4 regions of the Streptomyces sp. NPDC052301 genome follow, and region 4 is predicted to be linked to each of the others. Evidence: riboswitches for the same ligand, from Rfam matches in the RefSeq annotation. Region 4 holds a riboswitch; each other region holds the start of a gene.
The links. A riboswitch is a leader RNA that binds a small molecule or an ion and turns the genes downstream of it on or off. The one in region 4 is predicted to bind cyclic di-AMP.

Region 1 (3,181 bases), on a different contig from region 4:
ATCCCGCACGAGCTGGCCAACCCCTCCCGCCGTGCCGCCAAGGAGCTCTCCAAGGAGCTGTTCCCGGCGGCCTCGCGCATGTCGCGCCCGCGCCAGGGCACCGAGGAGACCGTCGAGAAGATCGACGCCGCCGCCGTACGCGCCTTCTACGACCGGTACGTCCGCCCCGCCACGGGCACGGTGGTCGTGGTCGGCGACCTCACCGGGATCGACCTGGACGAGCTGCTCGGCGACACCCTGGGCGCCTGGACCGGCACCCCGGGCGAGCCCCGTCCCGTGCCGCCGGTGACCGCCGACGACACCGGGCGCGTGGTCGTCGTGGACCGTCCCGGCGCCGTCCAGACGCAGCTGCTCATCGGCCGGGTCGGGCCGGACCGGCACGACCGCGTGTGGCCCGCCCAGGTGCTCGGCACCTACTGTCTCGGCGGCACCCTCACCTCCCGCCTGGACCGCGTGCTGCGCGAGGAGAAGGGCTACACCTACGGCGTGCGCGCGTTCGGGCAGGTCATGCGGTCCGCCCCGGACGGCACCGGCGCCTCGATGCTCGCCATCAGCGGCTCCGTGGACACCCCGAACACCGGCCCCGCGCTGGACGACCTGTGGAAGGTGCTCCGCACCCTCGCGGCGGAGGGACTGACCGACGCCGAGCGGGACGTCGCCGTGCAGAACCTGGTCGGCGTGGCGCCGCTCAAGTACGAGACCGCGGCGGCCGTCGCGAGCACCCTGGCCGACCAGGTCGAGCAGCACCTGCCCGACGACTTCCAGGCGACGCTGTACCAGCAGCTGGCGGCGACGGGCACCGTCGAGGCCACCGCGGCAGTGGTGAACGCCTTCCCGGTGGACCGCCTGGTGACCGTCCTCGTCGGTGACGCAGCCCAGATCAAGGCGCCGGTCGAGGCCCTCGGCATCGGCGAAGTCACCGTCGTGGCCGCCGAGTAGCGTTCGTGACCGCCGGGCAGCGACAGGCACGGCGGCACGCACGCACACGCCGTACGCGCGCGTGGGCCCTGACGACCTACGGGTCGTCAGGGCCCTTGTCGTTCCACTCGCTTCCTCAGATGCCCGATTTGAGGCGGAGGTTGCCTGTCTGTGCTGTGGGATGCGCTACAAAACACCCGTTGCGTTTGAGGTCCGAGAGCCGCCCCGCTTAGCGTCGTCCGGGCTGTTCGTCAGGCAGTGCGCCGCACCCGCGGCACCGGACAGTCATCGCCGAGTCCCCGTACGGCGCGAGCCAGGGGAGCCGGGGACCCACCGTCCCTGGGGTGAATCGGGCGCCCGCGCGGAAGCGGGGGAGCCCGTAGGAGACCTTCCTGCTCCGAACCCGTCAGCTAACCCGGTAGGCGAGAGGGAAGGAAAGGACCAGCCACTTCATGGCGTTCATGTGCGCCACCGGGAAGCACCGCAAGCCCGGTCGGGTCAAGCGCACCACCGCTCAGGCGGCCGGTGTCGCAGCCCTCACCACCACCGGTGTCATCGGCACCCTCGCCGCCTCCCCGGCCCTCGCCGCCGAGAACTCCGCGGAGCAGACCGGCCTCACCCCGGTGCTCACCGTGAGCGACAACATCGCCGAGCACATCGACGCGCAGGCCGCCGCCCAGAAGCAGGCCGCCGAGCAGAAGGCCGCCGAGGAGGCCGCCGCCAAGGCCGCCGCCGAGAAGGCCAAGCAGGAGCGCGAGGCCCGGGTCCGTGCCGCCCGCGAGGCCGAGCGCAAGCGGCTGAACACCTTCGTCCCGCCGATAGCGCACTCCTACGTCTCCACCGGCTACGAGGCCAGCAGCTCCCTGTGGTCCTCCGGCCACCACACGGGCATCGACTTCCACGCCGCCAGCGGCACGGCCGTCCATGCGGTCGGCACCGGCACCGTCGTCTCCACGGGCTGGGGCGGCGCGTACGGCAACCAGATCGTGATCCGGATGGCCGACGGCATGTACACCCAGTACGGCCACCTGTCCTCCATCGGCGTCACGGTGGGCCAGCAGGTCACCCCCGGCCAGCAGATCGGCCTGTCCGGCGCGACCGGCAACGTCACCGGCCCGCACCTGCACTTCGAGGCGCGTACGACGCCCGACTACGGCTCCGACGTCGACCCCGTCGCCTACCTCCGCAAGCACGGTGTGAACGTCTGACCGACCGGACGGCGATCCGCCTGTACCTCTCCGAAGCCCCGGCTCACCGAGCCGGGGCTTCCGCCGTATTTTCGCCCTCTCCGTCAGGCCCGGTGTCCAAAAAATATCCATGGATTACGGCCCGCCGTCGGAAATTCCGGCTCATTGCAATAGAGTCACAGAACACGCGTCCATCGTCGACGTTTCACGGGGATTAAGGCGGAGGTCGGTCATGCGTATTCCGGCGCACTCGGTGTGCACGGCGATCCGGGACGACATCGTCGCCGGTGTCCATGAGCGCGGCAGCCGCCTCACCGAGGAAGTCCTGGCCCGTCGCTACGGCGTCTCACGCGTCCCCGTCCGCGAGGCCCTGCGCACCCTGGAGGCCGAGGGCTTCGTGGTGACCCGCCGGCACGCGGGCGCGTGCGTGGCCGAGCCGACCGAGCACGAGGCCGCCGACCTGATGGAGATGCGCCTGCTCCTGGAGCCGCTCGGTGCCGCCCGGGCCGCGCAACGGCGCACCGAGGCCCATCTGAAGGTGCTGCGCGGACTGGTCCGGCTCGGCCAGGAGCGCGCCAGGAGCGGCAACAGCGCCGATCTGCGGGCGCTGGGCGGCTGGTTCCACGAGACGCTCGCCCAGGCCTCCGGCAGCCCGTCGCTGACAGCGATGCTCACCCAACTGCGTCACAAGATCGCCTGGATGTACGCGGTGGAGGCGCCGCCGAGCCCCGTGGAGTCCTGGGCGGAGCACGGCGCGATCGTGGACGCGGTGGCGCGCGGCGACGGCGAGCGCGCGCGGGCGGTCACGGCCGTGCACACCGAGCGGGCGGCGGCCGCGCACCGGCTGCGCTTCCGCCGGGCCGCGGAGCGTGTGAGGACTTCGCAACACGCCGTAAACACGTCGGGTGGGCGGCATTAACACCGGCACCGTATACAAAGAGAAGGTATTCGGCGGCCGGATATTTCGCCGCCCTTTTCCTGCTGCCGTGAATTCGGTGACCGCAGGCTCTGTCGGCCTGCCCGTCCGTGCTTAATTCACCGACGGGCGTGAATACGCGAAAGCCGCGCCACCCGAA
Region 2 (3,181 bases), on a different contig from region 4:
GTCCAGCAGCTCGCACAGCTCGATGTCCTCGGGCAGCCCCAGCCGGGCCGCCCGCTCGCGCAGCCGGAGCACGGGCAGGGTCGGGATGCCCTCGCGCAGGTCGGTGCCCGGGGTCTTGCCGGACTCGTGGGAGTCGGAGGCGATGTCCAGGACGTCGTCGGCGAGCTGGAAGGCGACCCCGAGCCGCTCACCGTACTGGGTGAGCACGTCGACGACCGTCTCGTCGGCGCCGGACATCATCGCGCCGAACCGGCACGACACCGCCACCAGCGAACCCGTCTTGCCACCGAGCACGTCCAGGTAGTGCTCGACCGGGTCACGGCCGTCCGAGGGACCCGCGGTCTCCAGGATCTGGCCGGTGACCAGCCGCTCGAACGCGAGGGCCTGCACCCGGACCGCCTCGGGGCCGAGGTCGGCGAGGATCTGGGAGGCGCGGGCGAAGAGGAAGTCACCGGTGAGGACCGCGACGGAGTTGCCCCAGCGGGTGTTGGCGCTGTCCACGCCGCGCCGCACGGCAGCCTCGTCCATGACGTCGTCGTGGTACAGCGTGGCGAGGTGGGTCAGCTCCACGACCACGGCCGACGGGACGACGCCCGGCGCGTAGGGGTCGCCGAACTGCGCCGCGAGCATCACGAGCAGCGGCCGGAACCGCTTCCCGCCGGCCCGTACGAGGTGCTGCGCGGCCTCCGTGATGAACGGGACCTCGCTCTTGGTGGCCTCGAGCAAGCCTTCCTCGACAGCCGCCAATCCGGCCTGGACATCGGCTTCCAGAGCCTGGTCCCGCACGCTCAGCCCGAACGGCCCGACGACGGTCACGAGGGGTCTCCTGTCTGCTGGTGTCTGCTGGCGATTACGCGGTTTGTCGATAGGTCGCTGCCCTCACTCAAGTCAGCGTATCCGGTCCTGTTTCGATCACCGATAGCGCCCACCGGTCCAGCCTGGGCGGTATCGGATCATGACCGTTATGTTTGCGATCGGATGGTAAGAACGGACATTTATCGACTTAACCCCACCCCATCCGCTTTGTCGCGTACCGGGGAGGCGAGCGGAGTAACGCGCACGCCACCCTCCGCACGGCCGAGACCACCGCCATGACGGCCGCCGCGACGACAGACATGACGACGGGCACCCCGCCAGGACAACGACGGGCACCTCGTCATGGGTTCCACCGCCGCCCGAACCGAGCGCAAATCGCCCGAATCCACCATGTCCGATTTGACGCATTTCGTTATTCCGTGAGTTGGGTCACGTGCTTCCGCCGGCGCCCCCGACCCCGCACCGCGACCCCTCCCTCCTTGCCCGGTCGGCGAGTTGAGGCTTGGCAAACGCAAAGGATCAAGTACCCCATACGGCACAGACCAAGGTCAAATGGGGCGTTGTGTGGATCCGCGACTTGTTCCGGACATGTGCTCTCGCATACGTTCCGGGCCGTCGGGCGGAACGCCGAATCCTGCCGCCGCCCGCATACCCATCCACGAACTCATTCCTACGGCAGGAGCGGGGGACCCAGGTAAGCGCCGGACCGGACGGCACACGTCGCGCCGGAACGGCTAGGGGTGAAGCCGTGCCTTCCCGGAAGGCACGGCCGGGCACCTCCCCGCCCGAACCCGACAGCTCACCTCGCAGGCGACGGAGAGGAACTTCCCCATGCCTGCTGCCGCTCAGCACCGCCGTGCCTGGCACAACCGCTTCACCCGCACCCTCGTCGTCGCCGGCACCGGTGCCGCCGTCCTCGCCCTGCCGCTCATCGGTGCGACCAGCGCCTCCGCCGCCACCCCGGCCGCCACGACGGTCTCCACCACCCCGGCCGGGTACCCGAACAACCTGGACGGCTGGATCCGCGAGTCCCTCGCGATCATGGCGGAGAAGGGCATCCCGGGCTCCTACAACGGCATCTACCGCAACATCATCCGGGAGTCCTCGGGCAACCCGAACGCCATCAACCTCTGGGACTCCAACGCCGCCAAGGGCATCCCGTCCAAGGGTCTGCTCCAGGTCATCGACCCGACGTTCAACGCGTACCACGTGGCCGGAACGTCGTTCAACATCTACGACCCGGTCGCGAACATCACCGCCGCCTGCAACTACGCGGCCGCCCGGTACGGGTCGATCGACAACGTGTTCGGCGCCTACTGACCGGCGGCGGCGCCGTCCGAACCGGTGCCGCCGGGCGATGGCCACAGGCTCCTACTGATATCCCGGTCAGTCGGTCGGGAACAGTCTTTCGAGGACGACGGCGATGCCGTCGTCCTCGTTCGACGAGGTGACCTCGTCGGCCACCGCCTTGAGTTCGGGGTGGGCGTTGGCCATGGCGACCCCGTGTCCGGCCCAGTCGAACATCGGGATGTCGTTGGGCATGTCGCCGAAGGCCAGCGCCCGACCGGGAGCGATGCCCAGCCGCTCGGCGGCCAGCGCCAGCCCGGTCGCCTTGGTCACCCCGCACGGCTGGAGTTCCACGGTTCCCGGCCCCGACATGGTGACCGTCGCCAGCGATCCCACCACCGCGCGCGCGAGGGTCGCCAGTGCGTCGTCGGACAGCGTGGCGTGGCGCAGCAGCACCTTGCTGATGGGCGCGCGCCACAGGTCGTCGCGCCGCCCGACCCGCACCGCCGGCAGGGTCGGGTGCGGCATCCGGTACCCGGGCTCGATGAGCGTCAGCCCGTCCACGCCGTCCTGGTCGACGGCCGCGTAGACCTGCCCCACCTCGGCCTCGATCTTGCCGAGCGCGGTCTCGGCCAGCTCCCGGTCCAGCCGCACCGACCAGAGCAGACGGTCGGTCGCGGCGTCGTAGACCTGTGCGCCCTGCCCGCACACCGCGAGCCCCCGGCAGCCGAGGCCGGCCAGCAGGGGTCGTACCCGCGGGGCCGGGCGGCCCGTCACCACCAGGTGGCGTGCACCGGCCCGCGCCACCCGCGCGAGCGCCGCGAGGGACCGTTCGGAGACGGTGTCGTCGCGGCGCAGCAGCGTCCCGTCCAGGTCGGTGGCGATCAGTGCGTACGCGGGGGTGGGTGCCATGATCAGAGAATACGGACACGCTGCCTGGCCGACTCACCTGTGATCGCGCGTACTTGTGTGCTGCCCGGCCCCAAGTGGTGCCCGGCTGCTCCCTGATGGGGGAGTCGGAGCGCGCGGACGCTCCTCGCCGTGGCGGCCGGCCGGCTGCAGCGCGGCGTGCAGGGCC
Region 3 (3,181 bases), on a different contig from region 4:
CTGGGCGAGGGCGTCGATCATCGCCTCCGCGCGCTCGCCGATGCCCCGCTTGGGCACGTTGAGGATGCGGCGCAGCGGCACCGAGTCCTCCGGGTTGGCGAGGACACGCAGGTAGGCGAGGACGTCCCGGACCTCCTTGCGCTCGTAGAAGCGGACACCGCCGACGACCTTGTAGGGCAGGCCGACGCGGATGAAGACCTCTTCGAAGACACGGGACTGGGCGTTGGTCCGGTAGAAGACGGCGACGTCGCCGGCCTTGGCGTCGCCCGCGTCGACCAGGCGGTCTATCTCGTCGGCGACGAACTGGGCCTCGTCGTGCTCGGTGTCGGCGACGTAGCCGGTGATCCGGGCGCCCTGGCCGGCGTTGGTCCACAGGTTCTTCGGGCGGCGGGACTCGTTGCGCTCGATGACCGCGTTGGCCGCGCTCAGGATGGTCTGCGTGGAGCGGTAGTTCTGCTCCAGCAGGATCGTCGTCGCGTCCGGGTAGTCCTCCTCGAACTGGAGGATGTTGCGGATCGTCGCACCGCGGAAGGCGTAGATCGACTGGTCCGCGTCACCCACCACGCACAGCTCGGCGGGCGGGACATCGTACTCGCCGGGCGGGGTGTCCTCGTCGTGATCCCCGGTGCCGACGAGTTCCCTGACGAGCGCGTACTGGGCGTGGTTGGTGTCCTGGTACTCGTCGACCAGGACGTGCCGGAAGCGGCGGCGGTAGTGCTCGGCGACGTCCGGGAAGGCGCGCAGCAGGTTGACCGTCGTCATGATCAGGTCGTCGAAGTCGAGGGCGTTGGCCTCGCGCAGCCGCGACTGGTACAGGGCGTAGGCCTGGGCGAGGGTCTTCTCGAAGCCGTCGGAGGCCTGGGCGGCGAAGTCCTCCTCGTCGATCAGCTCGTTCTTCAGGTTGCTGATCTTGGCGCTGAAGGACTTCGGCGGGAAGCGCTTGGGGTCGAGGTCCAGGTCGCGGCAGACCAGGGCCATCAGGCGCTTGGAGTCCGCGGCGTCGTAGATCGAGAACGACGACGTGAAGCCGAGCTTCTTCGACTCACGGCGCAGGATGCGCACGCACGCGCTGTGGAAGGTCATCACCCACATCGCGTTCGCCCGTGGGCCGACGAGCTGCTCGACGCGCTCCTTCATCTCGCCCGCGGCCTTGTTGGTGAAGGTGATCGCGAGGATCTGGCCCGGGTGCACGTTCCGCTCGGCGAGCAGGTGCGCGATGCGGTGGGTGAGCACACGGGTCTTGCCGGAGCCGGCACCGGCGACGATGAGCAGCGGGGTGCCGGCGTGCACGACCGCGGCGCGCTGGTTCTCGTTCAGCCCCTCCAGGAGCGCCGCCGCGTCGATCGCCGGGCGCGGGGCGCCGTCGCGGTAGTAGGCATCCCGGTCCGGCGGCACGTCGAACTTCCCGCCGAACAGATCGTCCGGAAGCGGCTCCGGAGCGTGGTCGTCCTCGGGCGGTGGCGGGGGCTCCTCCTCGTGCCCGCGCGAGGGCTGGAGGTCCGCCAGGAAGCTGTCGTCAAAGAGGCTGCTCATCGCTCTCCGAGTCTAGGGCGCCCCACCGACAACCGGTCGCCGTCCCCGGAACATGGCCGGTCCGGCGGAGAGTTGATCTTCACGTCAATAGTGCCCGGTAACCCCTCACGCTGCGGAAGCACCTGCTCACGTGGACGTGAAAGTGCCCTCAGGTCACGGAAATGTATCGGACATACCTCGCACCAACCTTCACAGAAGACACACGAGTTGGCTAGGTTTCCGTCAGGCCGCACGACCCCTCTCCGGCGAACGTCGCCGGGCCATGCGGCCTCCGCCGAGTCCGGCGCGCCCCGCACGGCGCCCGGAGCCGGGGACCCACCGATCCTGGGGTGAATCGGCCGACTCCCGCCCGGGACGACGCCGTAGGGCAACCCTTCCGAAGCACGCGCCCGAACCCGACAGCTAACCCGGTAGGCGGCACGTTGGAAGGAGTCGCCAGCCTTGGCGTCGCACCGCAAGCCGCGCCCCGTCGGCACCCGTGGACCGGGCCTGCGTGGCCCTGCCCTCGCCACCGCCGCGTTCACCTCCGTGGCCGTCCTGTCCCAGACGGCCGAGGCAGCCTCCGCCGACGACGGCAGGCCGAGCCTGGAGGAGATCGAGAAGAAGATCGACGAGTTCTACCGCCGCGCCGACGCATCGCCGGAGGAGGAGTCGGCGGCCCGGCAACGGGCGCGCGCCGAGGAACAGGCCGCGGCCCGGCAGCGGGCCAGGGCCGAGGACCAGGCGGCCCGGGAGCGCGCGCTGGCCGAGAACCGTACGGCCCGGGACAGGGCTCTCGGCGAGGACCGGACGGTCCACGAGCGGGCGCACGTCGGGGACCGGGCGGTCCCGGAGGGGGCGCGTGAGCGGGGTTGGACGGCCCACGAACGGGCGCGCGTCGAGGAACCGCGCCAGGAGGGCGCCCGGCGCGCGGCCCGGCGCGCCAGGGCCCGCGAGGGTCTGGCGCCGTTCACGGCGGCCCCGGACCCGGCCGCCTCCCTCCTCGCGGAGTATCCGCAGGACCACTTCGCCCAGCACAGGGTGATGAACCGGCTGGCCTCGCGCGTGAAGGACGCGACCGAACGCGAGAAGGCCACCAGGACCACGGAGACACCGGCCGCCGCGCCGTACGACGTGAAGGGCGCCAAGGCCGCCGTCCAGCGCAAGCTCGGCACCGCGCGCGAGCTGCTGTCCCGGCTCACGGCCGAGGCGAGCCCCCGCCCGACCGCGCATTCCCAGGAGAAGCAGCCGGACGCCGGACCGCAGGCCTACGTCGCCCCCGGCCCCGAGGCCACCAGGGCCGAGAAGGCGATCGCCTTCGCCCGCGCCCAGATCGGCAAGCCGTACGTGAGCGGCGCCAGCGGCCCCGGCTCCTACGACTGCTCGGGCCTGACCCAGGCCGCCTGGAAGGCCGCCGGCGTCACCCTCCCGCGCGCGGCCCGGGACCAGGCGTTCGCCGGCACGGCCGTGCCCCTCGACGACGCCCGCCCCGGTGACCTGGTCTTCTTCCGCGACGACAGCAGCCACGTCGGACTCTGTACCGGCGACGGCATGATGATCCACGCCCCGGGCCCCGGCGCGTACGTCCGCGAGCAGGCGGTCCACCACCTCGGAGAGCCGGTGATCCACAGCGTGGTGCGACCGGTCTGACCGCGGCGCACGCGCGCGT
Region 4 (3,181 bases):
TGCGCAAAACACTCAGGGCCGGAAACCATTGCTGGCTTCCGGCCCTGAGTTTCAGTAGCGGGGACAGGATTTGAACCTGCGACCTCTGGGTTATGAGCCCAGCGAGCTACCGAGCTGCTCCACCCCGCGTCGTTGTGTCTCAAGAGTACCCCATGCGCAGGTCGGAACGCACATCCGTGGTCCGCGGGCCCGTCGGCAGGGCCGGAGGGACGGATCATCCGGTCGGCCCACAGCGCTCGCCGCACGCTGTCCCGCCCGCAAATCTGGACGTACGTCGGACAGTGGGAGACAAGCGGTGCGCCCTGGAGAGGTGGAGGAGAACGCGTACGCCAGGGCCGGTGGCCGGCTGCCCGGCGACCCCGTGCCCGCTCCGGGCCTCGTCGACGAGCCCCCGCCCCCGCGACGCCCACGCCGCCCGGGTCCCCGCGCCCTGGCCCGCGCCCTGCCCGCCCTGCTGATCGTGAGCGGTGTCCTGTACGGCCTGCTCACCCCGAACGAGTTCACCGCCGTCCCGTTCTTCTCCGCCGCCCCGCTGATCGCCGCGCCCCTGTCGTCGCTGCGCACCACCGTGCTCACCGGCCTCGCGGCCCTCGCCGCCGGCTACGCGGTGCACGCAGGCTCGGGTGCCCACCCCGCCGTCGCCGCCGTCACCGACGTGGTCACCATCGCCACGGTCGCCCTGCTCGCCCTCGCCATCAACCGGGTGGTCCGGCTCGGCGACCGGCGGCTCGCCTCCGCCCGGGAGGTCGCCGAGGCCGCCCAGCGGGCCGTGCTGCCGGAGCCCGCCGCGCGGATCGGCGGCTTCGAGATCGCCGCCCGCTACGAGGCGGCACGGCAGGACGCGTTCATCGGCGGCGACCTGTACGCGGTGCAGGACAGCCCGTACGGCGTCCGGCTGGTCGTCGGGGACGTACGCGGCAAGGGCATGGGCGCGGTCGCCGCGATCGCCGTGGTGATCGGGGCGTTCCGGGAGGCGGCCGAGCACGAGGCCACCCTGGAGGAGGTGGCCGAGCGGCTGGAGCGGGCGCTGGCCCGGGAGGGAACGCGGCGGGAGGGCATCGACGCCTTCGAGGGGTTCACCACCGCCGTCCTCGCCGAACTCCCGCACGGCGACGGTGTCGTACGGCTCGTCAACCGGGGCCATCCACCGCCGCTGCTGCTGTACGCCGACGGCACCGTGCGCGTCCTGACCGGGCCCGAGCCCGCGCTGCCACTGGGCATGGCGGACCTCGGCAGGTGGCCCGACCGGACCCTGCAGGCGGGCTTTCCGAGCGGGGCCACGCTGCTGCTGTACACCGACGGACTGTCCGAGGCCCGGGACGGCCACGGCCGGTTCTACGACCTGGAACGTCGGCTCGACGGGCGGCCCTTCGCCGACCCTCGCGCGCTCCTCGACCGGCTCGCCACCGAGGTGCGGCGGCACTCCGGCGGCGGGATGACGGACGACATGGCGCTCCTCGCCGTGCGGCGGCCCTGAGCCGTGAGGCGACGGCGGGGATACGCCGGGAAGTGACGGCCTGTGACCGTGTGACCGCCGTGCGCATAACATCTGAGTCACCATCAAAAACACCGAGACTGCTGAACCGTGGCCAACTCGCCCGATTTGGAGGCTTCCTGACCGGTAAGTCCGCGGCCGAAAACGTTAATGATCAAGCCGAACGGCTTGGAAAGTGCCTGGCACGTCTATTAACGTTCGATAACGCAGCGCGGTCGTCCCAGCCGTCACAAGAGGCGGCTCCGTGCGCACGCGCCGAATCCTGCAAGGGAACCGGGGAACCACCACTTTGGGGTGAATCACGCGAACACCGCCGTGAACTGCTTAGAGTCCACGGCCGGTATACGCGCGTAGGAGACCTTCCTGCTCCGAACCCGTCAGCTAACCCGGTAGGCGGAGGAAGGAAAGGAGTACGCCCGCGTGGCGTCCAACCGGCCTGCCCCAGAAGCCCCGTTCGTGCCTGCGCAGCGCGAGTCCGAAACGTTCGGCTACGGCGCCTACCGCGCCGACGAGGGCCCCTGGGAGGAGTGGAACCCCACCGAGGACTCCGTCGCCCCGGTCCGCGGCCGGCACCGTGTCGCCAAGCAGCGCGGCGGCTTCGCGCGCAGCTCCACCGTCCTCGGCGTCGGCGTGATGGCCGCGGTCGGCGCGGGCGGCATGGCCAGCGCCAACACCGGCAAGCCGCCGGTCTCCATATCCCTGCCGGACCTGCCCTCCTCCGTCGACCACCTCTTCGGCAGCGACACCGCCGGCTCCTCCGACGACACGCACCAGGCCACCGCCACCGCGCTCAGCGGCGTCGGCACCACCGCCGACAGCGACAGCAGCACCGGCGCCGGCGAGGCCCTGCGCAACCGGATCATGGCCCAGGCCGAGCAGCAGCAGAGCAAGGCCGACAGCAAGGCCACCGCCGCCGCGCTCGCCGCTTCCGAGAAGCAGACCGCCGACGCCGCCGCCAAGGCGGAGAAGGAGGCCGCCGCCAAGGCCGCCTCCGCCAAGGAGAAGGCCGAGGCCGACGCCAAGAAGGCCGCCGAGGCCGAGCGGCTGGCCGAGCTGGCCAAGCAGTACACGCTGCCGGTCGTCTCGTACACGCTCACCGGCACCTTCGGCCAGCCCGGCTCCATGTGGTCCTCCGGCTACCACACCGGCCTCGACTTCGCCGCCCCCACCGGCACCCTCATCAAGGCCATCCACAGCGGCACGGTCACCCAGGCCGGCTGGGCCGGCGCCTACGGTTACCGCACGGTCCTCACCCTGGACGACGGCACCGAGCTGTGGTTCTGCCACCAGTCCTCGATCAACGTCTCGGTCGGCCAGAAGGTCTCCACCGGCGACGTCATCGGCCGGGTCGGCGCCACCGGCAACGTCACCGGCCCGCACCTGCACCTCGAGGTGCACCCGAACGGCCAGGCCACCGCCGTCGACCCGGCGCCCTGGCTGCGGTCCAAGGGCCTCACCCCCTGAGCGTGTCGTCCTCGTGAACAGGCGCCTGCGGCGGAATGCGATCATCCACCGCCGGCGTTGACATCGAGCATGACTTCTCTGCGCACACTCGGCTCCTCCGACCTCGAGGTCTTCCCGCTCTCCCTCGGCGGCAACGTCTTCGGCTGGACCGCCGACGAGGAGACCTCCTTCGCCGTCCTGGACGCCTACACGGCCGCCGGCGGCAACTTCATCGACACCGCC

Region 1: another riboswitch for cyclic di-AMP. It lies ahead of ACIHEJ_RS27420 (M23 family metallopeptidase); the one in region 4 lies ahead of ACIHEJ_RS37190 (M23 family metallopeptidase).
Region 2: another riboswitch for cyclic di-AMP. It lies ahead of ACIHEJ_RS34325 (transglycosylase SLT domain-containing protein); the one in region 4 lies ahead of ACIHEJ_RS37190 (M23 family metallopeptidase).
Region 3: another riboswitch for cyclic di-AMP. It lies ahead of ACIHEJ_RS25790 (C40 family peptidase); the one in region 4 lies ahead of ACIHEJ_RS37190 (M23 family metallopeptidase).

What each region holds. Positions count from the first base shown of each region.
Region 1 is NZ_JBIUBE010000010.1:164,364-167,544, reverse strand. It holds gene ACIHEJ_RS27425 (M16 family metallopeptidase) at 1-939, shown strand, start outside; cyclic di-AMP (ydaO/yuaA leader) riboswitch at 1,198-1,358, shown strand; gene ACIHEJ_RS27420 (M23 family metallopeptidase) at 1,371-2,126, shown strand; gene ACIHEJ_RS27415 (GntR family transcriptional regulator) at 2,338-3,024, shown strand.
Region 2 is NZ_JBIUBE010000016.1:148,992-152,172, reverse strand. It holds gene ACIHEJ_RS34330 (polyprenyl synthetase family protein) at 1-816, opposite strand, end outside; cyclic di-AMP (ydaO/yuaA leader) riboswitch at 1,468-1,642, shown strand; gene ACIHEJ_RS34325 (transglycosylase SLT domain-containing protein) at 1,648-2,136, shown strand; gene ACIHEJ_RS34320 (HAD family hydrolase) at 2,203-3,015, opposite strand.
Region 3 is NZ_JBIUBE010000009.1:155,067-158,247, reverse strand. It holds gene pcrA (DNA helicase PcrA) at 1-1,533, opposite strand, end outside; cyclic di-AMP (ydaO/yuaA leader) riboswitch at 1,796-1,967, shown strand; gene ACIHEJ_RS25790 (C40 family peptidase) at 1,975-3,162, shown strand.
Region 4 is NZ_JBIUBE010000020.1:100,606-103,786, forward strand. It holds tRNA gene ACIHEJ_RS37180 (tRNA-Met) at 56-129, opposite strand; gene ACIHEJ_RS37185 (PP2C family protein-serine/threonine phosphatase) at 296-1,477, shown strand; cyclic di-AMP (ydaO/yuaA leader) riboswitch at 1,739-1,908, shown strand; gene ACIHEJ_RS37190 (M23 family metallopeptidase) at 1,916-2,959, shown strand; gene ACIHEJ_RS37195 (aldo/keto reductase) at 3,029-3,181, shown strand, end outside.